One region of the Vreelandella arctica genome, then DNA from elsewhere that is predicted to be linked to it. Evidence: predicted binding sites of a transcription regulator. Region 1 holds the regulator's gene; each other region holds the start of a gene.

Region 1 (7,672 bases):
CCCTCAGTGTTCCGCGACATCGTGTGACGGCCTTCATTGGCCCGTCGGGATGCGGTAAGTCAACGCTGTTACGGGCAATTAATCGGCTGCATGATCTCAATGAGACAGTGACCCATAGCGGCAAAATCACGCTGGAAGGGCAGGACATTCACGACCCGCAAACGAACGTGACCGAGCTGCGGCGGCGAGTAGGGATGGTGTTTCAAACCCCCAATCCCTTCCCTATGTCGATCTATGAAAACGTGGCCTTTGGCCTGCGGTTGCAGCAGCGCCTTCCCAAGCGCAAAAGGGACGATATTATTGAGTGGGCATTAACCTCCGCCGCGCTATGGGATGAAGTGAAAGACCGCCTGCACCGCTCCGCCTGGCAGCTTTCCGGTGGACAGCAGCAGCGACTAGTCATCGCCCGCACCTTAGCAGTACAGCCCGATGTGCTGCTGCTTGATGAACCCGCGTCAGCGCTAGACCCGATTTCAACGCTCAAAATTGAGGAGTTGATCCGTAATCTAAAGTCGGAGCTAACGCTGGTACTGGTCACCCACAATATGCAACAAGCGGCGCGCGTATCGGACTACACCGCCTTTTTGCATCAAGGTGAGCTGGTTGAGTACGGACCTACCGATCAGGTCTTCACCAACCCCCGTTTGCAACACACCGAAAACTACATCACCGGCCGCATTACCTAGGCCTTAGCGACTGAAACGTCAGGAGTGCTCCATGGATATTACTAGCGACTCTCACAGCCAGCATATCTCTCGCCAGTTCAACCAGGAGCTGGAAGAGCTAAAAACCCATCTGATGGCCATGGGCGGTCTGGTAGAGAAGCAAGTGCAGGATGCCGTCTTTGCGCTTCTTGAAGGCGACACCCGCCTAGCCGAACAAGTGCGCGACAATGATCGTCAGGTCAACGATCTGCAGCTGCAAATCGACGACGAATGCACCCGGGTACTGGCGCGGCGTCAGCCTGCAGCTTCCGACCTACGCCTGGTGCTCGCCGTTATCCGCGCCACCTCTGATCTTGAGCGAATCGGCGATGAGGCCAGCAAAATCGCCCGTAACGCCCTGCTGCTGAGTGAAAGTACCAGCACTATTCGTGGCTTGGTGGAAGTGCGCCACATCAGCGAGCATGTGCGCAAAATGCTGCGCGATGCGCTCACCGCCTTTGCCCGCTTTGACACCGACCTTGCGATGCAGGTAGTGCGTGAAGACGAGCTGGTTGACGATGAGTACAGCAGCGCAATGCGTTCACTAATGACGTTTATGATGGAAGACTCGCGCTCGATCACCTCCGTACTCAGCATCATGTGGGTATTGCGCGCTCTGGAGCGTGTGGGCGACCACGCTGACAACCTTGCTGAGTACGTGGTTTATCTTGTCAAAGGCCTGGATATCCGCCACAGCGACCCCGACAACCTTGACCCGCAAGTGCTAAAAAAGTCTTGACCTGAAAGGGGTTTCCTCCTGCAATACGTCCAGGCTGTTAAGCGGCCTGGACGTTTGAATCATAAGGAGTCTCCCCCACCATGCTGGATGCTGTCACTGCGCTTAGCCGAGGTACACGCTGTGTGTATCAGCCGGGTATGCGCCGCTATATTTTTCTGCCTATTTTAGTCAACCTGATTGTTTACGTCAGCATGTTCAGCTTCGTGCTCAACCGCTTCGGTGGTTGGCTAGATCATTGGATGAACATGGTACCAACCTGGCTTGATTGGCTCTCCTGGCTTATCTGGCCTCTTTTCGTGATTTGCCTGTTAGTGGTGGTGTTTTTTACCTTCACGCTGGTGACCAGCCTGATCGCCGCGCCTTTTTACGGTTTTTTGGCCGCTAAAGTCGAAACCCAAGTGACTGGCCGTGAACCGATTGATGACCGCAACCTTACTAAAACAGCCATTGATGCCATTGGCCGCGAATTTGTTAAGCTCGCCTATATTTTGCCCCGTGCCGCCGGTCTGTTTGTGCTTAGCTGGATCCCAGGGCTGAACTTAGTATCCCCCCTGCTGTGGGCGCTATTCTCCGCCTGGATCATGGCCATTACTTATCTAGACTACCCAATGGATAACAATAAGGTGACGTTTTCCGATATGCGCCAACGGCTCTCGAAACGCTGGTGGCAAAGCTTAAGCTTTGGGGGGTTAGTCACGCTCATCACCTGGATTCCGCTGGCCAATCTCTTCCTTATTCCCGGCGCCGTGGCAGGTGCCGTACTGCTCTGGGATGATCACTACAGAGACGTGCATGGAGATGCCCGTGGCATCGCGCCGCAGTAGCGCTTATTACCTATGCTCGGCTACTTTGCTATTTTTACGCTTTAAATTGCTCTCCTGCCTTCAATCAACAATAAAGGAATAAATGTATGTTCAAACCCATCGCTTGGCTGTGTGTGTGTTTAGTCAGCACTCTCTCTATGGTGGCATCAGTAGCGATAGCCCACGACGTACAAACAGACACGATGCGTATCGCACACCCCTTTGCCATACCGACCCCTCCGGGTGCGGCCAATGGGGCCGCCTATGTGGATATCACCACCTTTTCAGACCCGGTTACCTTGATTGGCGCAAGCAGCCCTGCAAGCAAAAAAGTGGAGCTTCACGATATGCGAATGGACGGCGACATGATGCAGATGCGTCATGTGGGCGAGCTTTTTATTGAGGCTGGGGAAACCTACACCATGCGTCCTGGTGGTGGCTTTCACTTAATGCTGATTGGGCTAAGCGAACCGTTAACGGAAGGTGACCGATTTCCCATCACGCTAACCTTTGCTGAACAAGGTGATGTGGACATTGAGGTCTGGGTACAAAGCGCCCAGGAAGGTAGTGAAGCCGCGGATGGGCATCACCATCACTAAAAAAAGTTGCTGCCTATAAAAAATTAGACCCCGCATAATGGGGGTCTAAGGACACAATATCTGGACAATAACTAACGCTAGCTTCCTTTCCTTTTGCGGGATTCCAGCCTTGGAATTTAACCCTGACCAGCGTTTTGATTGTCGTTTGATTCATTCCTTGAATCGACCTGCATCCCTATCGGTGTGACACGCTTCTGCGTGTCACACCTCTATCGTAATATATTTCAACATAATTGCAAACTTTTGTTACCAAACGTTTCAATCGCCTACGTTATGCGTTAAATATTTAGCGGTATATTCTGCTTGAGCACTAGTACGATGGGACTCTGCCATAACATTAGGGCGATCGAATCCTAGACCACTCATGGATGAATGGAGAGAATAGCCCATTACATAAATACAAAAAGAGAGGGAGGAGTAAAAATAAAACAATGTAGAAGTAAGTATTAGAAGCTTACAAAAAAGCAGGCAGCAAAAAAATTAGGCCCCGACTAGCGAGGCCCGATATCAGAATAGGCTATAGGTAATAACTAACGTTAGCTTCCACTCCTTGTGCGGGACTCCAACCTTGGAATTAACCCTGACTAACGTTTGATTTCCTAACGATTCATCCTTGAACCTAAAAAGCATCCTTGCCTTTGTAACATCCTGTCAATCTACCTTTCATCCGTTGAAAGGGCATTCTTTGATATCTAAAAAGATAATTAATGATTAGTCCGCTACTGCTATTTTTTACCGATCCTTTTTACAGATACAAACTCTTCGTCATATCGTCAGTACAATGTTTATCTAACCTATCAATACGTCCTTACCTATTTTTAATATTGCAGCTAGCATGCCAAAAACTCAACAAAAAAATTAAAACACATGAAATCAACAGCTTAATAAAACAAAATCAAGATAAAGCACTCTGTTAACATCGGAATACCAGGCCTAAAAACTGTATAAAAATGGCACATGAGTAAACTCTTACCAATTTTACATGCCAATATTGCACACCTTTACAGGTATGGTGCGAGAGGTCGCTTACGGAGCCCTATACAAGACGTGAAGCGGGAAATGAGCAGCGAAAAAGCGCCCCTTTACCAGGGTGGGATTCAATCTGTAATTGCGCATCGTGGCGTAATAGTACGTGCTTAACGATCGCCAAGCCTAAGCCAGTGCCGCCAGTTGCGGTGCTACGGCCTTTATCGACACGGTAAAAACGTTCGGTTAGTCGGGGAATATGGACGGGATCAATGCCTTCACCATTGTCTTCCACATCAATACAGCCGCCGCCAGTCGCGCTAGCTTTCCAGCGTAAGGTGATGTGGCTACCTGCTGGCGTATAGCGAACGGCATTGAAGGCGAGGTTAGAGATGGCGCTACGAATCTCCTGTTCACTACCCAGCAGGCGTGCATCGCTTTCAAGCGCGACAGTAATGGTATGACGCTGATTCGACAGCGCCAGCGCATCATCACAGATGCTTTGTAGCAAAGGCCCTAGCGACAGCGGATGGTGATCTTTCCCCCCCTGGTCGATTTCTAACCGAGAGAGCAGCAATAGATCGTTGACCAGGTTTTGCATTCGCTGCGTCTGTTCCTGCATCTGGTTGATGCTTTTGCCCAAACGCGGAGGCAACTGGTCAGCAATATCGCTGTAGGTTTCCAGATAGCCGGAAAGGACGGTTAGCGGCGTGCGCAGCTCGTGAGAGACGTTGGCAACAAAGTCGCGCCGCATCTGTTCCAGGCGATGCAAGCGCGTGATATCCCGGGCCATTACCAGCCGTTCATCGTCACCGTACAGGGTAATTTGATACTGCAGGATTCGACGCTCGTCAATCGGCGATGTCAGCGTTAGCGGCTCGCCATACTCCCGCGCATTGAAGTAGCGGATGAAGCTTGGCTCGCGCAGTAGGTTGGTAATGTGCTGACCACGATCATGGGCAGTTTGTAGCCCTAGCATGTTCGTTGCAGCGCTGTTCCACCACTCTAGATCACCGTGGCGGTCGAGCATGACCACACTGTCACGCATCGCTTCAGACGACTCTTGAATACGGGCCAAGGTAGCACGCAGCCGACTTTGCGTTATACGCTGGCTTTTCTGATAGCGGTATAAACGATCAAACAATTCACCCCACATACCGTGAGCGGCAGGCGGCTCATCGTGAGGATGTAGGGTTAGCCATAAATAAAGTTCGCGTAGCTGCCGCAAGTGATAAAACAGACATACTGCAAGCCCTGCCGCAAGCCCTAGCCCTGCTGAGCCCAATAACCAGCCTAAGCAAGTACCCAGTGTGGCCAGCCACGCTAGACGCCACAGTTCACGGCTCCATAGGCGCACATTTACACCCGTGCAGAGAAACGGTATCCGGTACCCCGAACCGTTTGAATCAGGTTTTGATGCACATCGCCCAGCGCTTTTCGTAAGCGTCGAATATGCACATCGACCGTACGCTCTTCGACATACACATTACCACCCCATACTTGGTCAAGCAGTTGGCTACGTGTGTAAGCACGCTCTTGATGGGTCATAAAAAACTGCAGAAGACGATACTCGGTCGGCCCCATTTCCAACGCTTTGCCGTGTGCGCTTACCCGGTGACTTACCGGATCAAGCAGCAGGCCATTAATCTCAATCGGATCTTCAACGCCACGCGGCGTCGCGCGGCGCAGCACTGCTTTTAACCGTGCCACCAATTCGCGGGGCGAAAAGGGCTTGGTGATATAGTCATCGGCACCGGCTTCAAGCCCTTGGATCTTATTATCCTCTTCGCCTTTAGCGGTGAGCATAATAATGGGGATCTCGGCGGTGGCTTCTTCGCGCTTCAACCGCCTAGCCAGTTCAATACCGCTGGTGCCAGGCATCATCCAGTCAAGCAGCAATAAATCAGGTTGGTGGTCAACCACCATGGCATGAGCATCCTGGGCGTTATCTGCTTCGAGCACACGGTAGTCAGCCATTTCCAGCGCTACCGCGATCATCTCGCGAATCGACGATTCATCATCGACAATCAGAACGGTTTTGGCGGTCATACCAGAGCCTCACGGTGTGCAAAAAAGCCAGTTCAAAGAAAACAGTTCAAAGAAAACAGTTCAATGACATGTCAGTGACGATAACACCATGACTTGATGACAGTTACATGACAATGGCAGTTACTAACCCGCCGCAGGCCACCAACTTAGCGCAATACCAGCAAAAATCAGCAGCCCCGACCAGTGATTATTCAGAAACGCCTGGAAACAGGGATCCCGCTCCTGATAACGAATTAAGCGCTGCTGATGCAGGAAAGTTGCCGCCATTGCAGCGAGCCCTAGCCAAAAGAACCCACCTAACCCGACCCGCCAGCCTACCCATGCCAGTAACCCCAGGGTAGCTACCTGGAGTAGGCCGATTATCAGGCGATCCGCGTCGCCAAACAGCACGGCTGTCGATTTAATGCCAATTTTTAAATCATCGTCGCGATCGACCATGGCGTATTGCGTGTCGTACGCCACCGTCCATAGCACGTTTGCACAGAAAAGCAGCCACGCTTCCAACGGCACATGGCCCAGCACGGCGCCAAAGGCCATTGGAATTGCCCATGAGAATGCCGCCCCCAGCACCACCTGGGGAAAGTGGGTATAACGCTTCATGAACGGGTAAATAACTGCCAGAAATACCCCGCCCAACGAGAGCAGCACCGTAAACCAATTAGTCAGTAGCACCAGAATAAACGCTGCGGCCACCAAACCAATAAACAGCAATTGAGCCTCGGTTTCGCTGATTCGACCTGTGGCGAGCGGGCGATGCTTAGTGCGTTTCACATGGCCATCGAAATGGCGATCTGCATAATCGTTCACCACGCAGCCAGCCGCGCGCATGACGTAAACACCGGCCACAAAAATCAGCAGTACATCACGGCCGGGTACCCCTTCAGCGGCAATCCACAGCGCCCAAAGCGTCGGCCACATCAACAGCCACGTGCCAATGGGTCGATCCAAACGCATCAGCTGTATAAAATCTGCCACGCGAGCCCATCCCTTCGGCCGCAACAGTGAACGATCCATGCTTACCTCACGAAAAATAAGATGCAGGCGCTAGCCTAGCGCGATGGCAGATCAAGGTCATCCGCCATCGCACGCAAAAAATACTCCTGCACCAATAACGACAGCCCGCCGTGATAAAACACCGAGCGTCGGCCCCAGGTACAGTCACTTTCGATACCGTTCATACAAGCAAATAAGGGGGGATGGGAGGTGGCCTCAAGCGGCCCGCGAATTAAACCTGGCTGACGAAATAACCAACTGCCTAACGAGCGCTCACCTAACCCTTCCAAACGCTGGCCCTTTAACTGAGTAAGCGGGGCGACGGAGCGCGCCACCACCCACGGTGTATTATCTAAACATAGCGCTACTTCACGCAGCCATGCGTAGCGTTTGGGAGCAATGCCCAACGCCCGTGCCTCATCCTCTCGCGGCCAGCCTACGCCCTGGCGTAGCAGCCGAACGCGAAACTGCTTTTCACCTCCTGCGGCTATTAAACGGGCGGTTAATGAGTCGGTTGAGGCAACCCACTGCCACCAGGAAGTACTCATGGCAGGTCGCGCCGCATCAACGGGGCGCCAGCGCGAAAAGTGAGGAGTTTGCCGAAAAGCTGCAGGCGTCACCAAGTTCTCCAGGGCAATAAACGAGTCGGCTAGTGTAACATGCAGCACTAACAGGCTTTTGTTTCAGCGACTTTTTTGGTGTCTGCATGCCCCCCTCACAACCAGAGCTCTCTTCATCCCACGCTGCGCTGGTCATTATTGGCACGGGAATGGCCGGGATTGGCTTAGCCCGCGCACTGCGCCGTCTCGGTGATCAGCG
Region 2 (7,672 bases), on a different contig from region 1:
GTGAGCGTGCTTTACCCCATCGCCAGGGCATTGCCCGTGGTGCTGGTGCCTTTGGTTTCCATCGCGCTGCTGGGCAGCCGTGTGTTGGATGCCTGGGACGGTTTGGGAATGATGCTAGTAGTAGCTGGCGCGCTCTGCCTGCCGCTTAGCCACCCGGAGGCGCGTCGGTTTTCCACCTATTTCACGCCCGCCATGGGGTTTGCGCTGCTGGCGGCGGCGGGAACGGTGGGCTATTCGCTCATCGATAAGCAGGCATTAGGCCACATGCAGGGCGCTGGGCACAGCGTCATCACCGCTGGAGCCGTCTTTATGGTGCTGCAAGCGGTGATGACGCTGACCTGGGCGGTACCGCTACTGGCCCTGCTGCCTGCCGAGCGCCGCCGATTGCCCGCGCTTCGCCAGCAGGGCCTGGCGATGCTAATCACCACCGGGCTGATGATGACCTGCACCTACGGCCTCGTGCTGATGGCCATGGCGATGACCGATGAAGTGAGCTACGTGGTCGCCCTGCGCCAGCTCTCGATTCCGGTAGGCGTGTTGATGGGCGTGCTATGGCTAAAAGAGCCTGCTTCCACCGCTAAAACACTTGGCACCTTGGTGATGCTGGCGGGGTTGATCATGGTGGCACTGTAGTCGCGCCGCCTGCTCGCTCTCTAAACTAGAGCGCCTGCCACACCAAGTTAATCCCCACTAAGAACATGGCGATGATCACTAGGCGGTAAAACAGCTTTTCATTGACGCGGCTCTGCAGCCAAAGACCGTTACGTACACCGATCCAAGCAACGGGTACCAGCAGCAGCGAGGCCCAGGCGCTAGTCATGTTGACCTCGCCTAACCACACATAAGGCCCCAGTTTGATGGAGTTCACGACTGCGTAGGTCACCGTGCAGGTGGCAATAAAGGTCTCTTTGGAGAGCTTGCGCGGCATCAAGTACATATTCATCGGCGGTGCGCCCGCATGGGCAATAAAACTAGTGAACCCGCAAACGCTGGCGGCAGGTAGCGCCCATCGGGAAGAGATAGGTTTCTTGGCCACGGGTTTCAGCAACATATAGGCCGCAAACACTACCGAGAGAAGGCCCAGCACCAGCCGCACTCCTTGCTCACTCAGGCTGCCAAACAGCAGCGTTCCCACCGTGACGCCAATGAATAACCCTGGCACAAAGCGCCACACTTCCGCGCTATCGTGTTTACTCCACCACGCTTTTACCGCAAACACATCCATCACCAGCAATAGCGGCAACAGTAATCCGGCTGCTTGGGTCGGGCTAATCGCCAGCGCCATCAAGGGCACTGAAAGCGTGCCGAAGCCACCCGCAAAGCCGCCTTTTGATACGCCGGTCAGGTAAACGGAAAATACGATTAACAGCCAAGCAATCACGGTATAGTCGGGGAGCATGAACGCCTCTGGATATTCAAAAAAGTGAACCACAAAAAAAGCCCCGCATTAGCGGGGCTCATCAGCATAGCATTAGATAAACGTTAGCGGGCGAAGTGAGTGGCGACGCCGCTTGCACCATTCAATGGCTTTGATCACAAAATAATCAGCGTCGCGAGCCCCAAGAACGATAGAAAGCCCACCACATCCGTGACGGTGGTGAGAATTACCGCGCCGGAGAGGGCAGGGTCAATCTGTAGCCGTTTCAACACCAGGGGAATGAGGACGCCGGATAGGTTGGCAAGGCTCATATTGATAAAAATCGCTAGCGTGATGACGAGCGTAATCAGCGGGTCGCTAAACCACAGGTAGGAAATACCGCCGACCACCAGGGCCCACACCAAGCCATTACTCATCCCCACCCATAGCTCTTTATTATACAGCCAGCGTTTATTGTTACCGGCAAGCTGCCCGAGCGCCAAACCGCGTATCACTACTGTCAGGGTCTGGCTTCCGGCAATTCCGCCCATGCTAGCGACTACGGGCATGAGAATGGCGAGCGCGACGATTTGATCCAGTACGGCTTCAAACTGCCCGATCACAAAAGCTGCTAAAAAGGCGGTCAGCAGATTAATACCCAGCCACATACCGCGGCTTTTCGCGCTGCGCGCAATGGGGGTAAACACTTCTTCTTCGTCGCTAACGCCTGACATGTGTTTCAACGTCATGTCAGCATCATCTTGGGTGATTTCTAATACGTCGGCAGCGTTTAGCTGGCCGACCAATAACCCATCGCTATCGCACACTGGCACAAAGTGAAGTTCTTTAGAGCGCAATAATGCAGCGGCTTCACTCACTTTCATTTGATCATTTAGGGTGAAAAAATCATCCATGTAATCATCAACCACGGCTTCTTGTGGCTGTTTGATTAAATCAATCAGGCTCAAGGTGCCGAGTAGGCGTTTATCCTTGTCTGTAATCATGATTTGCTGTGATTCATCATCGAGCAGGTGATGAATCCGGATATAGCGTTGTACGGCCTCTAATGACACGCCTTGTTTTACATTGACCGTCTCGGGGTCCATGTATCGTCCCACTACATCATCTTCATAGGCATGAAGGTTCTCAACCTGGGCGCGTATCTCCTGATCCAAGCTGGCATAAACGGTGGTTTTGATCTCTTCGTCGGCGACATCAAGAACGTCGGCGACTTCCTGGGCATCCAAGCCTCTGACTATCTGTTCAACATCGCTGGCAGAAAGATCCTCAATATAGTCAGCGCGAATATCCTCATCGACTTCTGCTAAAACTTCACCAAGCACATCGTCTGGAATGTAGTCCCAAAGTAAATCACGGGTTTTAGCGGGGAACGACTCAAGCGTGCGCGCAATCGCTAATATATCGAGCTCTGTGAATAGCTCTTTGAGGGCAGCGGTATCTTCTTCATCTAATAACTTTTGAAGATACAGCAGTTGCTCCTCGGTATTGGTATATTTTTCATCATCGCGCATAGAGTCCATCCTTATAAACACTCATTTTTAACACAACCACTTGAAAGCTCGTGATGGCTCACTATGGATCTTATCGGCAGGCTTGGTTGAAAGCCATCCCGGCTTTTGGCACGGCATTGTCTGCGCCGGGAGGCGTTGAGTTCTGATGTGCGGCAAGGGCGAGGAAGGTAGGGACGAGGATGGCAGTGACAAAGATAGCAGAGAATAGAGACAGACTTCAGAAGCTGGAATACCGCCTAGTCGAGACTTCAGGTCTCGCACCAGGCGGGCAGTGAATGGGGGATAGAACTGGTCAGATCCTATCCATTCCTAAACAGGAAACTGTAAGCATTAAGCGCAGGCACACCGCCCAGGTGGGCATAAAGGACTTTGGAGCCTGCTGAGAATTCACCGTTACGCACCATGTCGATCATGCCGTGCATCGATTTGCCTTCGTAAACGGGGTCGGTGAGTACGCCTTCCAGACGGGCGCACAGGCGAATGGCTTCTAGCGTGCCTTCGTTGGGCAGGCCGTACTCGGGGCCACCATAGCGGGTATCCAGAATCACGTCGTCATCGGCAATGCCGCCTTCCAGCTCTACCAGCTCAGCCGTATGGCGCGCGATACGCAGGATTTGTTCGCGGGTTTGTTCGGGTTTGGCAGAGGCGTCAATGCCAATCACTCGCTGGGCGCGGCCATCGGCGGCGAAGCCGACCACCATCCCTGCCTGGGTACTGCCGGTAACTGAGCACACGACGATATAGTCGAACTTGAAGCCCAGCTCTTTCTCCTGTTGACGCACCTCTTCGGCAAAGCCCACAAAACCTAAGCCGCCGTAAGGATGCTCGGAGCAGCCTGCGGGAATCGGGAAGGGCTTACCACCCCGCTTGCGCACATCCTCCATCGCCTGCTCCCAGCTGGGGCGGATCCCGATATCGAAGCCAGCATCATCCAATCGAACATCGGCGCCCATGATGCGCGACATCTCGATATTGCCCACTCGGTCATACACCGCATCGGAGTAGTTGACCCAGTTCTCCTGCACCAGCACGCATCGCATGCCCAGGTGAGCAGCGACGGCAGCGACCTGGCGGGTCTGGTTCGACTGAATACCGCCAATCGACACCAGCGTATCGCAACCTTGCTCCAGTGCCTCAGGAATCAAGTACTCCAGCTTACGGGTTTTGTTGCCGCCAAAGGCTAAGCCGCTATTGCAGTCTTCGCGCTTAGCGTATAGCTCTACTTCACCGCCTAAATGTTCGCTTAGCCGCTTGAGGGGGGTAATGGGAGAAGGCCCAAAGGTAAGCGGATAACGTGGGAAACGATCAAGATTCATATAAAAAATCTCCTACTTCTAAGCGAGAAAGAGCGGCATAAAAACTGCCTAGCGAGGGTAGATGTGAAACCTTGGCGTGCTCGCAAATTTTTATATTTAGCATCGTTTTATAGTAAGCGGTGACGTTATTATTTGTGTTGCAAATTATCTGTTTTATAGGCAATAAAAAGTGATATAAATAAAGATAATCGGTTTTAAGTTTTGCTAAATAGCCAATAAGGACACTATTAGTGTGTGCAAAGCGATCGCTTTCGCGCTCAGATGCCGACCAGCCAGCGGGTGAACTGGATCGTATCGACAAGCGAATTCTCAAACTGCTTCAGAATGACGCCACGCTCTCGAATGTGGCCTTGGCCGAGCGCGTTAACCTAAGCCCTGCAGCTTGCTTGCGCCGAGTGGAAAGGCTCAAACGGGATGGGGTGATCAGCCGGGTGGTGGCGCATTTAGACCCAGAGCAACTGCAAGCGGGCATGGTGGTATTGATTGGCGTGGTGCTGGATCGCTCGACGCCGGAATCCTTCGCCGCCTTTGAGGAGGCGGCCCAGAAGGTGTCAGGCTGTATGGAGTGCCACGTGGTCACCGGGGAGTTTGACTATTTCATGTTGGTACGCACGCGGGACAGCCAAAGCTTCAACAGGCTGCATGCTGAACAGTTGCTCTATCTGCCTGGAGTGCGCCAGATCCGCTCATTTATGGGGCTGCGTGAAGTGGTCTCGACCCATAAGGTGCCGATTTAGTGATGTGTTAAGGCGAAGAAGAGGGCTCAGGACGGGTAGCTAACCACAGAGCGATCATTATAAGGAAAGCGACCACACCCCAGCGCAGCCAGCCCTGGTCGAGTGACCAGACCACGATCAATGCACTCAACGCGATCATGCTGACGGCTGCGAGCTTGGCACGCCGGGGAATGGCGCGCTCTTGCTCCCAGGTGATCAGCAATGGCCCGACATAGTGGCGGGAACGGATCCAGACTTCAAAGCGCGGTGAGCCTTTGGAGGCACAGTAAACAGCGATCAGCATAAAAATAGTGGTGGGCATTAGCGGTAAAAAAATACCCACCAGCCCCAGGCTGAAACTAATAGCCGCCAACGCCACCCATATGATGCTGATCAGTCTCATCCTTGCTCCCGATTGGCTCGCTGTTACTCAGTGCATTGCATTCTGTGTTAATAAGTATGGTCTTATATCACGGCTTCGCCATGCAGGTAGTTAGTCTTCATATAAATGCAGATACTCCGTCATCGTCCTGTCATTTAGCTTGTTTAGTGTCTCCTAACGTTCAATCGTTGGCATACAAACGATCAGGGGGAGACCACCATGAGTAAAGAGATCGAAGATCATCGCCTGTTTAACCGCAGTAGCAATCAGCCTTTTGCTGAGGTATTAGCGCGGCACGTATCCCGACGTGATGTGATGCGCGGCGGCTTGGGAGTCGCTGCTGCCTCGATGCTCAGTTTTGGTGGCGCTGCCCAGGCGTTGGCTTCCAGTGGCGCGCAGAAAACGCCTCTGACGCTTGCTTTTGAAGCGGTGCACGGTTCGCTCACCGACGCGATCGTGGTGCCGGAAGGCTATGTGGCCCAGGTGTTGGTGCCTTGGGGCACGCCATTGAACACAGGCGATGCGTGGCAGGCCGACCAAACCATGACACCTGAGCGGCAGGCGGAAAGTGTCGGCATGCACCATGATGGCATGGCCGGTTTTGCCTTGGACGCCGACAACGCCTCGCGTCGTTTCGTGCTGGCGCTCAATAACGAATATATCGACCAAGCCGCACTATGGGCACCTCAGGGCGGCCCCGCCAATGCCGAAGAGGGCCAGCGGCCAGCAGATGAGTCGCGCACCGAGATCAACGCTCACGGTGTCACGCTTGTCGAAGTCGAAAAAGACGCCAATGGCCAATGGTCGCATGTGCCGGGCTCGTCATATAACCGCCGCTTCACCAGCGCAACGGTGATGGAGCTTTCCGGGCCCGTGGCTGGCAGTGACTACGTCAAGACACAGTTCTCTCCGACAGGCATGCAAACCCGCGGCACGAACAATAATTGCGGTAATGGGGTAACCCCCTGGGGAACCTATATTGCCTGTGAAGAGAACTGGCCCGATATCTTCGTCAATCGTGGCGAGCGCTTTCAGGACGACGCCCGCATCGGCATCCCCACGGACAAAAGCCGCTATGGTTGGGACACATCCGCAGGCGATGCCTCCGAGGAGAATGGTGAGTTCGCCCGCTTTGATATCACCCCACGTAGCGAGCGGGCGGAGGATGATTATCGCAATGAGGCACGCACCTTCGGCTATCAGGTGGAGATTGATCCCTATAGCGGAGTGCGGGCCGTCAAGCGGACAGCGCTTGGGCGTTTCCGCCATGAAGGATGCTGGTTAGGCAAGCTGGAAGCCGGTCAACCGGTGGTCTACTACTCGGGGCACGATGCCCGCAACGAGTATGTGTATAAATACGTCTCCGACGCTGCCTGGGATCCCGCCGATGCCAATCGACCCGGCGAAGCGTATGACCGTCTTGTCATTGGCAGCAAATACCTGGACAACGGCACGCTGTTCGTGGCCCGTTTTCATGCCGATGGCAGCGGTGAATGGCTGCCGCTAACACCGGAAGCCCAAACGCGTGATGGCCGCACATTGGCCGCGGCGCTGGGGCTTGCCAGCGATGATCAAGCAGGCATTATCATCAATACCTGTGACGCGGCGGATTTGCTGGGCGCCACGCCGATGGATCGTCCTGAGTGGGCCTCTGTTGATCCTGCCTCAGGCGATGTCTATCTCACGCTAACCAATAATAGCCAGCGCACCGCTGAGGACTCCTCCCCGACGTACACCAACGACGGCGAGCGTCTTGAACAGAATGGCGTCGGTTACGATCTGGCACCGACCAACGCGGCTAATCCACGCGCCAATAATGAGGCGGGACACATCATCCGCTGGCGTGAAAGTCGTCTGCCGAACGCCTTTGCCTGGGAAGTGTTTGTGTTTGGTGCGGCTATCGATGATACGGATAACCACTCGGGCCTGACGGAAATGAACCAGTTTGCCAGTCCCGATGGACTATGGTTCGACGAGCGTGGCGACGGTCAGGGCATTCTCTGGATCCAGACCGATAACGGCTATGAAGGTATCACCGAGTACACCAACGACCAGTTGCTTGCGGTCGTGCCTAATGGTCTCGATGATATTCAAGGCACCGGCCCCGTCATTAACAGTAGCAACCAGCAGCAGCTCAAACGCTTTGCGGTGGGGCCGAACGGCTGCGAAGTGACCGGCATCTTTGCCACACCTGATAAGACCGCGTTGTTTATCAACATTCAGCATCCGGGCAATTGGCCAGCCGACGCAAGCGCCTTGGTGCAAGACGCTACGGTTGCCGCCAGTGGTCAAGTGCGCCCCCGCGCAGCGACCGTGGTGATTCAGAAGCGTGACGGCGGCCCGGTGGGAGTGTAAAAGCTATTAAGTTG
Region 3 (7,672 bases), on a different contig from region 1:
CTGCCGTTCTCAATGATTTCAGGGGCTTGTAGTAACAGCCAGGCCGCTAACCCTGCTGGGAAAAGCGCCAGTACAAGACTGGTGCGATGCCCAAACCAACGATGCAGTAGCGGTGACGACGCGGCCAGCAAAAACCCCATTAAAACGGCAAGTTGCATCTGGCGAAATCTCCTGAAAAATGAAAGGCTCACCTTGGAGGTTGAGGCGAATACCCAGGCATCATGCCCTGTCACTGGCATGCCAGCGTTGAAGTAGTGTGATTCTAAAGTTGTACACCTTATAACAGATGGTTTTGACTGACCAGTCAAACGCTTAAACGCAAACAGCCGCTGGCGAACAAAAACTCGTCTGCGGCTGTTGTCAAGAAATGACTATAGCAAATAAGGTGTTACACGTTAGGCAATAGACAACCAACCCGCTAATTCATTATTGATAACTCTTAGTAGCGCTTCGATATGGTCGTCGCGATCATTCAGGCAAGGAATGTAGCTAAACGTCTCTCCGCCCGCTTCCATAAAGCTATCGCGAATCTCCTCTTCGATCTCTTCCAGGGTTTCGACACAATCTGACGAGAAAGCCGGCGACATAATCGCAATATGTTTATGCCCCTGCTTGGCAAGCTCCGCTACATGCTTGACGGTTTGCGGGCCAACCCACTTTTCAGGGCCAAACTGTGACTGGAAGGCGGTATCGACCTCCTCTTTGCTGAAACCAAGCTTCTCACGCAGCAAACGAGTGGTTTTCTGGCACTGGCAGTGGTAAGGGTCTCCCTCCATCAAGTAACGCTCGGGCACCCCATGGTAGCTCGCGACAAGCTTGGTGGGCCGGGTCGCAAAACCGTCATAGGCTTCTTGTACCGAGTTAGCCAACGCCTGAACATAGGCAGGATGGTCGAAATACGCGGGCACTGTGCGAATGTATGGCTGCCACTTCATTTTCATCAACGTACGAAATGCTTCGTCGTTAGCCGTTGCCGTTGTAGGAGAACCGTACTGAGGGTAGAGGGGGAAAAAGACGATTTTTTCACAGCCCTTCTCTTTCATTCGGGTCAACACGCTTTTAGTAGAAGGGTTGCCATAGCGCATGCAAAAATCGACTTCGACATCGTCACCATAGAGTGCTTTCAGCCGCGCCGTCATTTTTTCGGTTTGAGCCCGGGTCGTGGTTAACAACGGACTCTCATTTTTTTCGTTATTCCAAATACTACGATACGCCTTACCCGACGAAAAAGGACGCTTAGTCAAAATAATCAACTGCAGCAGTGGCTGCCATTTCCAACCGGCATAGTCGACCACGCGCTTATCGGACAGGAACTCATTCAAGTAGCGACGCATTGACCAGTAGTCGGTGGCATCCGGTGTTCCCAAGTTCGCGAGCACAACACCGACCTTGGCACGCGGCACCGACGGGTGATCACTAGGTGCATGGGCCAACCGACCCTCGGCCGGTTGATCCTTGACGACATTTTCGGTCATTACACTTGCTCCTGGAAAATAACGGTGTCACTGATCACTAATACAATTTATGAATACCAGAGGGCTAAATCCTATCACTTTTCGGCAAAGCGGCGGCATAAAGTTATACTATTGACATCATTTGTATAACTACAGGCCAACTCATGTCTAAGCCTCTGCTTCTAGTACTCGGCGACCAGCTCTCTTTTTCACTCACAACGCTGCAAGAAGCCCCCACCAATGCGGTCGTTGCTCTGTGCGAAGTCGCTGAAGAAGCACGCTATGTGCCTCATCATATTCACAAAATCGCCCTTTTTTTGGCCGCCATGCGTCACTTTGCCCAGGCACTGCGTGATAAGGGTTTCCAAGTCCATTACAGCGCCCTGGATGATGCCGATAATTGCCACTCCCTCATTGAGGAAGCCGAGCGTATAGCCGCACAGTATGGCTGCGACGAGATACGCGTTGCGCGGCCTGGAGAGTGGCGGCTGTGGAAGACGATGCACCAGCGTGAAGACGCCACGATTCCCTGGCGGCTTCTTGAAGATGAGCGTTTTTTTACGACGCCCAGCGATTTTAGCCAGTGGGCAAGTGGCCGCAAACAGTTAAGACTTGAGTATTTTTACCGTGAACAGCGCAAGCGGACCGGATTCCTGATGGAGGGCGATGAGCCTGCTGGCGGCAAGTGGAATTTTGATCACGATAATCGCCAGCCCATCAAGTCAGCGCTTGAGTTTCCTGAGCTGCCACAACACCGCCAAGACAAGCTTACCCAAGACGCTCTGGCCGATGCGGAACGCCACTTTAGTGATCATATGGGCACACTGACGAACTTTAACCTTCCGGTGACCCGTAAGCAGGCATTAGTGGATCTTAAGCACTTTATGCAGCATGGATTGGCTCAGTTTGGCCGCTATCAGGATGCCATCAGCGATTCCGCACCCTATTTGTATCACTCGCGACTCTCTGCCGCGATGAACATCGGCCTACTGTCTCCTCATGAGGTTTGCGAAGCCGCAGAGCAGTGTTATTACACCGGTGAAGCCCCGATTAATGCGGTTGAAGGATTTATCCGTCAAATTCTTGGCTGGCGCGAATACGTGCGCGGGCTCTACTGGACACAGATGCCCAGCTACAAAAGCGCCAACCCACTAGGCTTTAAGCGCGAACTACCAGCCTTTTATTGGGACGCAGACACCGATATGCGGTGCCTAAATCGCGCCGTTCAAATGACCATCGACAATAGTTACGCCCATCATATTCAACGGCTAATGGTCACTGGCAACTTTGCCCTCCTCTGTGGCGTCAAACCGGAAGCTCTGTGCGATTGGTACTTAGCGGTTTATGCCGATGCCAGCGAGTGGGTGGAACTGCCTAATACCTTGGGCATGGTACTCCATGCCGATGGTGGCTTAATGGGCTCCAAGCCCTACTGTGCCTCGGGTAAATATATCGACAAAATGTCAGATCACTGCCAGCACTGCCGCTACTCGCCAAAACAGGTCATCGGCCCCAACGCCTGCCCTTTCAATAGCCTTTACTGGCATTTCCTTGAAGCCAATGCGGAGCGATTAAATAAAAACCCACGCATGAAGCTAATCTACGGCTCCCTGAGGCGCATGACCGATGAGAAGCGTGAAGCTATTCGCCAGCAGGCTGAAAACTTTTTATCACAACTGGAGACATCACCAGGCTACGGGCAATCCTGCCACACGGCAGGCTATGCAATATCCACAACCGAACGCCAATAAGGAATAACAATGAGCCGCTACTCACCACTGAAGGCATCGCTCCCTGTTACGCTGTTTCATGACGGCCACTGCCCTTTTTGTCAGCAAGAAGTGGCATGGCTTAAAAAGCATCGTCACCAGGAACGCATCGCACTGGTAGATATCCAGGCCAGTGACTTTAACGCTCAGGCGTACGGGCAGGAATTTAATGCGATGATGGGCCAACTACATCTACAAGATAGCCAAGGAGAGTGGTATATCGGGATGGATGCCAGCCGTGCCCTCTATGCAGTGTTGGGCTACCGGCGACTGGTGAAGATTTCATGCTTACCGGGTGTACGCGGCGTGATGAATGCCGGTTACCGTTATTTTGCCCGTCGTCGAATACGAATCGGGCGGTGGTGGGAAAAGCGTAAAGCTAAGAGTTAACGATTTATACGTGAAGCGTTTGGGTTAGCGCGTAAACTTAAAATACTAACGGCATACGCGATGTAAGCGGCTCGCTGTAATGAGCGTCACGACCAATTACTTCATCGTGCGGCACGTGCTGTACTAAGTAAGCGCGGTGAATGCCAGCCCGTTTGAGTTCCATATAGGCATCATCCAGCGAGCGAAATAGCATTGGCTTAGAACGCTGCATCAGCATATGGCGCTCGCCTTCAACATCTTCCAGCTCAACCTGATAAAAACGGCTACCCGAATGGGTAATCACGCGAATTTCAAAGTTGTCGTGGCTGGCGACAAACTGCTTAAGATCCTTCAGTTCCATGGTTCCCTCCTGTTATTTGTCTATGTCATCAAGTATGGCATCAGGGCACAGCATGACTGCACCCTATGACGTTCCTGTTGCCCTGTTGTTGCAGTGTTGTGACATCCATTAAAAGATAGACTCACAATAGTGGGTTATTCAACAACTGATTTCTTAACCACTAATTTTCAACTGCATTCGAGGGCAATAGCGCAAGAGAGTTCCTGACCGAAGCGTCAAGAAGTCGTTATTTTACTGGTATTCAGAAGGGTCGATGGCTTTGCCAAGTGAATTACGGTCAATCCAGTTGCCGCCTTTGGTCTCTTTGTAGCGAAACACGACCTTATCCCCCACCTTAACGGGCAGCTCTCCATCTTCGGTTTGATAGCTGTACTTTTCTCCCTCCACGACCAAATGGTAGCGATAAAGATCTGGCATACCTAACCACTCTTTGAAAGGCCCTTCACGCTCAAGTGCTTCAAGCTCACCGCGACCTTCTAGCTTAGGAAGACGCTGCCGATTACCGCGCCGAAATCCACCTGCCATTTGCTACTCCCGTTTATTTGCATATCATGGGTGGGGCATTATACGAGCTCGCTCCCCATCCTCAAGTGACTCATCACAAAGCTGGCTTTGAAGCCGGTCTTCCCAAACCAGCCTGTAAAAACCTAGTCGCCGAATGCTTGACCGTAGCTATCCGGGGCCAAATCCTCGAAGCGGGTATATTTACCGATAAACGCCATGTGAACGGTGCCGATCGGGCCGTTACGCTGCTTACCAATAATTAACTCCGCGATACCTTGGTTATCGGGGTTATCTGGATTATAGACTTCATCGCGATAAACGAAGGCAATGACGTCCGCGTCCTGCTCAATGGCGCCCGACTCACGCAAATCCGACATGACTGGCCGTTTATTCGGACGCTGCTCCAACGAGCGGTTCAACTGGGAAAGTGCCACGACTGGACAATTAAACTCTTTCGCCAAGCCCTTCAACGAGCGCGAGATTTCAGAAATTTCACCGGTACGGTTTTCATTGAAGCCGGGGATCTGCATTAACTGAAGGTAATCGATCATCACCAGTGCAATATTGCCATGCTCACGCACCACCCGACGCAACCGTGAGCGCATCTCATTTGGCGATAAGGCCGCGGTATCATCGATAAACAGCTGTTTGTCTTTGAGCAGATTGACGGCGGAGGTTAAGCGCGGCCAATCCTCATCTTCCAACTGCCCGGTACGTACGCGGGTTTGGTCAATCCTACCCAGCGATGAGAGCATCCTCAGCATCAGGGATTCGGCGGGCATCTCCATAGAGAAGACCATGACCGGCTTGTCGCTGGAAATAACCGCATGCTCAACCAGGTTCATCGCGAAGGTGGTTTTACCCATGGAGGGACGACCTGCAATCACCACCATATCCGACGGCTGGAGACCAGTGGTCATCTCATCCAAGTCACGGAAACCGGTGGAAAGCCCGGTCATTTCACCTTTCAGGTTAAACAGCTCATCAATGCGATCAACGGCTTTGGTCAGCAAATCGCTCATACCGATAGGACCGCCGGTTTTAGGACGCTCCTCGGCAATCTGGAACACTAACCGTTCCGCTTCATTGAGCAATTCATCCGCCGGACGCCCTTGAGGGGAAAAAGCGCTATCGGCGATTTGGTTAGCAGCCCGGATCAATTTACGCAGCGTTGCCCGCTCACGCACGATATCGGCGTAGGCGCGAATATTACTGGCAGAGGGCGTGTTACGCGCAAGCTCGGCTAAAAACGCTAACCCACCGACCGTATCCAAGTGATCCCGCGCTTCCAGCGCTTCGGAAAGCGTTACCACGTCCAATGGCTGACCGGATTCAGCCAGATGAATCATCACGTTGAACACTAAACGGTGCTCATAACGGTAGAAATCATCCGCCACCAAGCGCTCTGAGACGTTATCCCAGGCTTGGTTATCCAGCATTAGCCCGCCTAATACCGACTGCTCCGCCTCCAGAGAGTGCGGCGGCAGTTTTAGCGCTGCCGTTTCTTTATCAGCAGAAGGCTGGTCCTGCATAGCGAGCTCCTTTAAATACTACAGCGTAGCCAATAATGAAGAGGGGTATCTTAGCCGGAGCGAGGACGTTCGACCACCGACATCACAGCCAATCTAGACATTGTCTGAAAAACGCCAAACCGTAATAGACCAGGCGGATTTATGACACTATCCAGCACTACCGTCTTGCAGCACAGGCGTCAGAAATAACAAAAGGCGCGGGTTTCCCCGCGCCTTTTGAGGCGTTCGTGCCAGTACAGTGAGTGACCAAGCACTAAATACTTACTTGGCACTTATCTCGTACTTAAGTAGCACTTACTTAATTACTCTGCAACTACTACTACACGTACAGTCGTATTCACTTCAGCGTGCAAGTGAATAGCAATGTCGTATTCGCCAGTTTGGCGAATCGGCCCTGTCGGCATACGCACTTCGCTCTTGGCAATATCGATGCCAGCAGAGGAAATGGCGTCAGCCAGGTCACGCGGACCAATAGAACCGAACAGCTTGCCTTCGTCGCCTGCTTTGGAAACCAAAGACAGCTCGATGTCGTTTAGCTGCTCAGCGCGCACTTCGGCTTCTGCCTTGCGCTCAGCGGCTTGCGCTTCGAGCTCAGCACGCTGTGCTTCAAACGCTTCGATGTTGTCTTTGGTGGCCGGTACGGCTAAGCCGTAAGGCACCAAGTAGTTACGACCATAACCAGGCTTCACGGTGACTTTGTCACCCAGGCCGCCCAGCTTACCAATGTTGTCGAGCAGAATGACTTCCATCTCGTAAACCTCTTGTCAGTTGCTGCGGGCAAGGCGTGCGCGAACGTTCGCGAATGTATCAATCAGCCCCAACAGCAGCACAATGAGAATCGTGGGCCAGGTCGTGATTAGCAGCACATAAAATGCTACCAGCCACAGCCCGTTCATCCCCTTTATTCCAATAAACCCATGCACTAACGCAACGCCAGCTACCAACAGCGGAATCCAACCAAGCATCGCCAGCGCGTGTGCGCCCAGCAGCATGCCTATCACTCCAATGACGACCAATACGGCCAGCTCTTTGGGTGTTAAGCGTAGTGCATGAAACTCTTCGCGAAAGCCACCTGGGTTATACAACCCAGCTTGCCAACTACGCGCAAGCGCTAAACACACTATTGCTGCCAACAGTACGACGAGCCCAGTCACCCCACCCACCACTAACGCGGCGATGGTTTGGGTATCGTAGCCCTGATTGGCGAATTCCGTGAGCATGCGGTCCACTTCTTCTGAACCTTCCCGCAACTGCTCAAGCATTAACTCTGTGCCGCCTGGTGGGCTGAAGATGCCAAGCTGAACCATGACAGCGGCGACCAACGTCCCCACAATCAACGTTTCACCCCAACGCATCCTCTCGCGCAGGATAACGGCCATCAGCGTTACCAGCAGTATGCTAGCAAGCGGAATGACGTCTCCCTGTGCCCACCACCAGCCAGCCGGCAGTGCTGCAGCGATAATGACTGGCAGCGCAGGTGCAAAACCTTTGCGTAGCGTCATCAACGCGGCGATGGCTGCCCCTAACCAGAACAGCCAAGGCACTAGCGTTGCCAGGGCCGCCCCGCCTGCTGCGTAAGGCGTGCCCCGCATTAGCCATCGGGCTAGTGCCAGCATCACGTTAAACGCTTACTGGTGGCTATCGGAGTAGGGCAGCAGTGCCAGATAACGCGAGCGCTTGATA
Region 4 (7,672 bases), on a different contig from region 1:
TCAAGCGACTTGCGCGCCACGCCGAGGGTTTCCTCCTCCGCAGCGGGCAAGGCGTCTGGCTGAGAATACAGCAAGGTTGCCCCCCAGCCTTTGAGCCGCGTTGCCACAGCCTTGCCGATGGGCCCCATGCCGATGATGCCCACGATGGCGTCTGCAATCCCAAGCCCATAGAACGTTGGCTGCCACCCCCTGAACTGGCCAGAACGAACATACTCGTCGGCCGCCCGAACATGTCGGATTAGGCTGATGGTTAGCCCTATGGTGAGTTCAGCCGTTGGCACTGTCAGCAAATCCGGTACGAAGGTCAGCCAAACACCATGACGCGTACAGGCCTCCACATCGAAATTATCGTATCCCTTCAGGGCAGCGCCAATGACTTTCAGCTTGGGGCAGCCAGCTAGAAATTCCTCGCTGACCTGGTCCGGCATAAACACCATCATGCCGTCTGCGGTTGCCGCGCGGGCCTTTACCTCGGCGGCGGGCAAGGTAGTGTCTGACTGGTTGGTGATTAATTCACAGCTCTGTTCCAGCCTTTCCAGCACACTGTTGTGTACCCGGTGGGTAATGAAAACCCTTGGTTTCATTTGATTTCCTTACTTAAATTTCTTACGAAGATGGCCGCTAAGGCTATCCACCATCGTCACCATAACGAGTATGACAATCAGGATGGCGCTGACTTCCTGATACTGCATGACGCGTAAAGAGCCCATTAGCTCGAAGCCGATCCCGCCGGCCCCCACCATGCCCATGACCGTCGAGGCGCGAAAATTGTATTCCCAGCGATAGATGGAGACATCGGCAAACTGCGGAAGAACCTGCGGCAGCACCGCGTGCCAGTGAACCTGTAAGCGAGTCGCGCCAGCGGCATTGGCGGCTTCCACTGGGGCTGGGTCGACATGCTCAATCGCTTCGGCAAAGAATTTACCCACCATGCCGATGGAATGAAGACCGAGCGCTAGCACGCCCGGCAAGGCGCCAAAACCCACTGCCGCAACGAAGATAATGCCCATAATCAACTCGGGCACCGAGCGCAGAGCGTTTAGTAACGTGCGGGTCACGTGGAAGACCACGGGATGGGGCGAGGTATTGCGAGCGGCCAGGAACGCCAGGGGCACGGAAACGATGACCGCTATCGACGTGCCAGCAATGCTCATAGCGAGCGTATCGACCAGCGGAGACATCCAATCCCTGGCATTGGTGAAATCGGGCGGTAGCGATTCACCCAGCAGGGTGGCGATGGCAGGAACCCCGTTGGCTAGGGTGCGAAAATCCAGCAAGTCCACGTACCAACTCGCCAGGAGAACCACTGCCAGTAACGAGCCCACTTGGAAGAGCTTACTCCGCCAGCCGCGCGCGTGTTCGGCCAGCACCGCGTCAGGAGAGAATGATGAAAGGGCCGGCGGATCCGTTTTGGTCTGATTCATAATGCCCCCTTACATCTTGGCGAAGTCAAGGTCGAGCAGACTACCCATTTCCCGGATCACATCGTAATCGGCGTCAGTGATAACGGCGAAACCTTCGGCTTTTAGGTTGCTCAGGATTTCTTCATCATCAATGCTAATGAAAGCGTCTTGTATCTCCTGCTTGAGTTCCGGGTTCAAGTTGGAACGCATCGCCCAGGGGTACTGCGGATACTCCCCACTGTGACCCAACACCCTAACCTTGCTGCGATCTATCAGGCCGCGGTCCATCACATGTTCAAAGATTACTTCCGATAGTCCCCCAGCATCTGCATTACCATTGGCAACGTTCACCGCCACGGCATCATGGGAGCCAACGAAATGGGCTTCATAGTCCTCTCCTGCTTCCAAACCAGCCGATTCAAGCAACACGGTTTTGGGAATCAGGTGGCTTGAAGTGGAGGCTCGGTCGCCATAAGCCATCTTCATGCCCTCGATATCGGCATAGGACTCAATGCCGGAATCGACATTGGCAATGATGATGGAGCGGTAGGTGGGCTTGCCATCCACAATCATGGCCGCAAAGGGCTCGATCTCGCTTTTGCTTTTTGCCATCACATAGGAGAGGGGCCCGAAGTAGGCGAGGTCGATGCGACCAAAGCGCATAGCTTCGATCATGGAGGAATAATCTGTAGTGACGATTAGCTCAATTTCTTTGCCAAGCGTGCTTTCAAGATAGTCTTTCAATGGCTGGTTGCGTTTGATCAGTTCGGAGGCATTTTCATCGGGGAGTAGCGCGACTTTTAACAGATCCGGATTTGGATCAGCGTCCGCCGCCATGGCTGGCATCACAATTCCAATCATAAGACAGATGGCGAAGAAAAAGCTGAATAGCGGTTTCATTGGGCAATCTCCAGTTTTATCGGGGAAGGATGTGTAGATGAAAGGTTGGGTTCAGGGGTGTCAGCGGCTTCGGACGCAGTCCCTTTCGCACCGTGGTAGATCTCATTAAGGTGGCATTGCTTTAGCTGGGAGGGGGCCGCATCGAAAACGATCTGGGCATTCGCTAAACCGATAATGCGGTCAGCGAACCGCTGGGCGTATTCCAGCTGGTGCAGTGAAATAATGGCGGTAATACCATCTTCACGGCATATGTCTCGCAGTAACGTTAGCACTCGCTCAGACGTGGCTGGGTCAAGGCTGGCCACTGGCTCGTCCGCCAAGATCATGGCGGGCTGCTGCGCCAAGGCACGAGCAATACCCACGCGCTGCTGCTGCCCTCCGGAAAGCTGATCGACCCTGGTAAGCGCCTTCTCAGCCAGGCCTACGCGATCCAGGCAGTGCAGGGCAAGCTCCTGTTCCTGCCTGGGTAGCGGAAACAAACTGCGCCAGGTGCTGTGGTAAGCAAGCCGACCCGTCAGCACATTCTGGAGCGCAGTGTGGCGTTCAATGAGCTGATGGTGCTGGAAAACCATGGCGGTTTTGCACCGATGGCGGCGTACCGTAGTAATGGTTTCGAGCGCACCTAGTTCGGCCGAGATCACTTTGCCGGTGCTGGGCCGCACCAAGTGGTTGAGGGAGCGCAGTAACGTAGATTTACCTGCACCGGAAAGACCGAGTAGAACCGTAAACTCGCCTTTGTGGAAATCAACGGTGGTGGGTCGAAGTGCGAGAACATTCCCAGGATATGTCACCCCCATTTTCTCGATGCGGAGCATTAAGTCAGAGGATTGAACAGGCTCCATTGGATCACCTTCTGCAATGTATAAGCTCACTTTATTGTGACTTACAATGCAACGTTAGCGCTCCTAGGTGACAAAGCTGTGTCATGCAGATGATAAGTTAATGACCATCAAAGGGGTGGGTAGCATGTAATGACATAAGAAATTGGCGATTTATAAATTTAAAAAAATTAAACTTTTATTTGCGCGTGCCGATAATGCATCAACGTTACTCGTAATATGCGCTTTTACCTGAGCGCATGCGGTTACTGAGATTGCTTCCACCTACCCAATGCAGCGCGCTGCGGGCTTTCACGAGACCTTCCCATGCTACTTCTAAATCGAAGCGTTAAACTGCGGCTAGCCGTAAGTTTAGGCGCGTGCATCCTGATGTTAATCGTCGTCGGTATTATCGGTCTTTCCAGTCTCAGCAAAACCAACGATGCCCTCAATAGGACTTATGAGGGGAACGTGCTCACCTTGGGTAGTCTTATTAAGGTCAACCAAGCACTGCTCGGCAACCGGGTAAAAGTGACGGCCGAACAGCGTGATCGGAATCCAGCATCTGCCATCACGACGCAACAAGAGGTCGCGGAGAACGACGCTATTATCGACGCCGCCTGGAGTGATTACTTCCCTGAGCGTGTTTCTGATGATCAGGAGCGTGCGATAGCCGAAGAGTTCATTGTGTCTCTCGCCAGTTTGCGCGCTGGTATCGACGAGATTAACGCGGCAATGATCGGCAATGATTATGATGCCGCAAGAGAGATTGCCACCACCACGCTACGTGCTGAATACCCTAAAGTGCTCACAGCGATTCAGGGCCTCATCGACCGTAACAGCACGCAAGCCGCCGCCAATAACCAGCAGTCAGCAAGCGACTATGTTTGGACGCGCAACTTCGTTATCGGCGTTATGGTGGCGGCAATCATCTTCGGCATCCTGCTCTCAATGTGGTTGATTCGCGGCATCATGACGCCGCTGGGCAAGGCGCAAGCACTCGCCAATGCCATGGCTGAAGGCAGGCTCGATAACAACGTCGACGCTTCAGCCAAGGACGAGTTTGGCGTGATGCTCAGGGCGTTAAAGAGCATGGAAACCAAGTTCTCGCAGGTGGTCATGTCCGTTCGTAATAACGCCGAGTCCGTGAATGTCGCCGCCGATGAAATCGTGCTAGGCACCGACGATCTCAGCCGCCGTACTCAGGAGCAGGCCTCAAATATCGAAGAGACCGCGGCCTCGATGGACGAAATCACCTCGACCGTGCGTCAGAATGCAGACAACGCTTCCGAAGCAGACAAGCTCGTGCACGAAGTCAGCCAGCAAGCCAACGCCGGGGGCGAGATCGCAGGTCAAGCCGTCAAAGCGATGGAAGGTATCAATGCCTCAAGCCGCAAGATTGCCGGTATCGTCGGCTTGATCGATGAAATCGCCTTCCAGACGAATCTGCTGGCGCTGAACGCTTCAGTGGAAGCCGCCCGCGCGGGCGAGCAAGGGCGTGGCTTTGCGGTGGTGGCCAACGAAGTACGTAACCTGGCAGGGCGCAGTGCTGATGCCGCGAAAGACATCAAGAAACTCGTCGAGGACAGTATCGGCCAAGTCGATACCGGCTCGAACCTGGTCAACCAAGCAGGCAAGTCGCTTGAAGGTATCGTTCATGGCGTTAAGCGTGTTTCGGTGTTGATGGGTGAGATTGCCACCGCCAGCCGAGAGCAGGCCCAAGGCATTGATCAGGTCAATACCGCTGTCTCGCAAATGGACAGTGTCACCCAGCAGAACGCGAGTTTGGTGGAAGAGTCCAGCGCGGCAGGGCGTTCACTGCAAAGCCAAGCAGAGTCGTTGTTGAACGAGGTGTCGTTCTTTAGAGGAGCGACCACCGGCCAAAACCAACGCGCGCTACCTGCTACGCCAAATCCGCGTGAGAGCCAGCCTCGAGCCACTAAAAGCTTGCCGACTCATGTGATTGGTGGCAAGCAAGACACCGAGAAATGGACCTCCTTCTAACCGCTAGCCGTTATGAAAAGCGCCCTCAGGGCGCTTTTTTTATGAGCAATCAGCTAACGTTCTAACTAGCAGGAGAGGTAAGCGGCAGCCATACATGCTCAAACCCGATCGAAAACGCCACGGCGACCAATAGCCCGGCCATTAGCCCATTAAAGCGCCTCACAACGGCTGGGTTTTTAATCCGCTGGCCGACCAAACTGCCCATCACTACGTAACTGCCAGGTGCGCCCGCGGCTAGCATGGCAAGCCCGAACGCCCACATCACTAGGCTAAACCCATGAATGCCAGCGGCAGGAAATTGCAGTGTAGTAATCGGCAGGGTGGCGACAATGGCTTTGGGGTTCAGTAACTGCATGACTAACCCATCGCGATAACTAACCAGCCGAGGGGCGTTAGTGGGCGTGCTGAAATCGGCGTTGGAGCGGGCAATTTTGCAGGCCAGATAAATGATATAACTACACCCCAGGGCGCTTACGACCACCAGTGCGTCATCATTGATCCAGGCAGCGCCCGCCCAGCCTAACACCAATAAATACGCCAGCATCGCCGTGCCCACGCCAAGGCAAAATCCCACCGACTGTCTGGCCTGGCCATTGATGCCCACGTTCAGGCCGAGCAGATTCACAGGCCCAGGGGTATACATGACGCCCAGGGCATAGGCGATGATTGCTAACATGGTAAAACCTCTATGCGTGGTGGGACTAGCGGGCGATATCGCGCTGATATTGGTGGGGCGTCATACCATAAATACGCTTGAAGCGGCGATTGAAATGGCTCAGGTCGGCAAAGCCAAAGCGGAGTGCTACCTCGGTCAACGAAGTGCCCTGGTCGAGCGCGGCGCGGGCCGCATTGACCCGGCCATTCATCACGTATTGGTGCGGCGTCATGCCGAAATGCTGACGGAACAGACGCAAGAAATGGTACTTGGACAGGTGTGCGGCCTGGCTGATGTCGTCCAGCGACATATCCGCTTCCAGATGCGCGTGGATATACTCCCGCGCCAAGCCCAGCAGGGCATCCGGCCGGTGCGTCACCTGGCTGGGTTGCACATGGCCGCCCAGCTGCGCCGTCCGCTCTACTACCCGATAAAGCGCGTTCTCCTGATCGATGCAGCTGCCGACCTGGGAGGTCACCAAACGTGCCAGTTCGACAATGGCCTGGCGCAGTGGCGCATCCTGAATCAGCGTTTGATGGGAGCGGAAATCAGCGCCACGCGTGTGCCCCAGGGCATCGGCAAACAGCGGCTTCACCTGTTCCGGATGGGCGTACACCATCAAATAATCCAGCGCTCGCTCGCCACCCGAATGCCCGTCGTGGACTTCTTCCGGGTTGAATAGAATCACGTTGCCCGGTGGGCTACGGTGAAACTGGCCGCCGCTGAAAAAGTCCTGACGCCCGGCCAGCGTCACGCCAAAGGCATATTCCTCATGGGCGTGGGGAGCGTAGCTAAAATCCGCAATGGCCGCCTTCAGCACCGTCAGTGTCGGCACATGATGACTTTTGAAGAACTCAAACCGGCTGGCGTTGCTCATGCCTACCTCTTCTGATGAAACCCAACACCTCGAAACACAGCCCTAGATTAGGCAGTCAGTGCCACGGATGCTTGTACATAATTGCTCATTAACTGTGCAATGATGGCCTATCGATAGTGAACACCACCAAGGGGCCGTCATGAGAAAGCTCTTTTCACTGGTGATTGTGCTGGTGTTGGCCGGCTGCGCTGCCATAGAGCCGCATGCGGAGCGTGACGTCCAGCGCGACGCCGGTCTGGCCATCCAGGAAATCTATGAGCAGGCGCTGCCGACGCTGTCCGAGGACAAGCAGCGCCACTTTGCCCAGCGGCTCTACCGTCTGACTGGCGAGCAGCGCTGGCGGGACCTCAATCATGCCTACGGCGAGCGTCTAATTGTGCGACTCGAGGAGGACATCGTCGGCCTGGCCGAGCCCGGGTACGCGGCTGCCCGCAGCCGGGCGATCGTTGCCGACTATTCGCAGCGCACGGCCAAGCAGCGTGCCCGGCGCGCCATGCTGGGTGAGTGGGGGGAGATCGCCTTCGCCCGGGGGCTGCTGTTCAGGCTGGTCCAGGCCGAGTACCACGGCCTGCTGCCGACCATTGAGAACCACGAGCGGGCGCTGGGCTACCAGGCAGAAGTTGACTGGGCGGCCTTTCTGACCGACCGCGCAGTGATCGGGATCTATGCCGCTCAGGTGGCCAACCAAGCGTACTTCCTGCACCAGCTCGGCGTGATGGACCTGCGCCGGGAGGTGGAGTCGGCCTTCCGACGCCACTACCCGCCTGATCGAGTCGCCGGGCTCGACGACGCCGAGTACCGTAACTGGCTCTATGGCCTGACCCACTTCGTCATCGCTGACAGCCGCTACTACCAGCGGAAGGTGGACCCGGAGGTGCACGCTTGGGTGCTGGAAGCGCTGGAGCGGGAGACGGCCAACATCCTGGCCCGGGCCACGGCCGACATCCAAGCCGAGGTGGCATTGGCCTTCCTGCTGGCTGGCCGCGAGGACCACCCGCTGGTGGGACGGGTGCGC

The links. The regulator PhoB, encoded in region 1, activates phosphate uptake and scavenging genes when phosphate is short. The targets are predictions, from matches to a motif close to TGTCATANNNNTGTCANA.
Region 2: the regulator PhoB is predicted to act here: its motif matches at 5,442-5,459, upstream of V8L70_RS20710 (PhoX family protein).
Region 3: the regulator PhoB is predicted to act here: its motif matches at 4,040-4,057, upstream of V8L70_RS15085 (DUF6482 family protein).
Region 4: the regulator PhoB is predicted to act here: its motif matches at 3,212-3,229, upstream of phnC (phosphonate ABC transporter ATP-binding protein).

What each region holds. Positions count from the first base shown of each region.
Region 1 is NZ_JBANSN010000009.1:8,860-16,531, reverse strand. It holds gene pstB (phosphate ABC transporter ATP-binding protein PstB) at 1-686, shown strand, start outside; gene phoU (phosphate signaling complex protein PhoU) at 718-1,443, shown strand; gene cysZ (sulfate transporter CysZ) at 1,524-2,267, shown strand; gene V8L70_RS10140 (copper chaperone PCu(A)C) at 2,354-2,845, shown strand; gene phoR (phosphate regulon sensor histidine kinase PhoR) at 3,882-5,168, opposite strand; gene phoB (phosphate regulon transcriptional regulator PhoB) at 5,171-5,860, opposite strand; gene ubiA (4-hydroxybenzoate octaprenyltransferase) at 5,984-6,874, opposite strand; gene V8L70_RS10120 (chorismate--pyruvate lyase family protein) at 6,910-7,521, opposite strand; gene V8L70_RS10115 (NAD(P)/FAD-dependent oxidoreductase) at 7,560-7,672, shown strand, end outside.
Region 2 is NZ_JBANSN010000041.1:688-8,359, reverse strand. It holds gene V8L70_RS20740 (EamA family transporter) at 1-633, shown strand, start outside; gene V8L70_RS20735 (sulfite exporter TauE/SafE family protein) at 659-1,399, opposite strand; gene mgtE (magnesium transporter) at 1,534-2,889, opposite strand; gene V8L70_RS20725 (1-aminocyclopropane-1-carboxylate deaminase) at 3,189-4,205, opposite strand; gene V8L70_RS20720 (Lrp/AsnC family transcriptional regulator) at 4,436-4,942, shown strand; gene V8L70_RS20715 (YbaN family protein) at 4,950-5,324, opposite strand; gene V8L70_RS20710 (PhoX family protein) at 5,523-7,658, shown strand.
Region 3 is NZ_JBANSN010000017.1:45,817-53,488, forward strand. It holds gene V8L70_RS15065 (putative monovalent cation/H+ antiporter subunit A) at 1-158, opposite strand, end outside; gene hemH (ferrochelatase) at 396-1,475, opposite strand; gene V8L70_RS15075 (cryptochrome/photolyase family protein) at 1,619-3,205, shown strand; gene V8L70_RS15080 (thiol-disulfide oxidoreductase DCC family protein) at 3,215-3,613, shown strand; gene V8L70_RS15085 (DUF6482 family protein) at 3,651-3,953, opposite strand; gene V8L70_RS15090 (hypothetical protein) at 4,185-4,478, opposite strand; gene dnaB (replicative DNA helicase) at 4,601-5,989, opposite strand; gene rplI (50S ribosomal protein L9) at 6,292-6,738, opposite strand; gene V8L70_RS15105 (hypothetical protein) at 6,754-7,605, opposite strand; gene rpsR (30S ribosomal protein S18) at 7,618-7,672, opposite strand, start outside.
Region 4 is NZ_JBANSN010000001.1:309,191-316,862, forward strand. It holds gene V8L70_RS01415 (phosphonate dehydrogenase) at 1-584, opposite strand, end outside; gene phnE (phosphonate ABC transporter, permease protein PhnE) at 594-1,424, opposite strand; gene phnD (phosphate/phosphite/phosphonate ABC transporter substrate-binding protein) at 1,434-2,303, opposite strand; gene phnC (phosphonate ABC transporter ATP-binding protein) at 2,300-3,145, opposite strand; gene V8L70_RS01435 (methyl-accepting chemotaxis protein) at 3,449-5,125, shown strand; gene V8L70_RS01440 (LysE family translocator) at 5,187-5,801, opposite strand; gene V8L70_RS01445 (AraC family transcriptional regulator) at 5,827-6,657, opposite strand; gene V8L70_RS01450 (DUF3541 domain-containing protein) at 6,797-7,672, shown strand, end outside.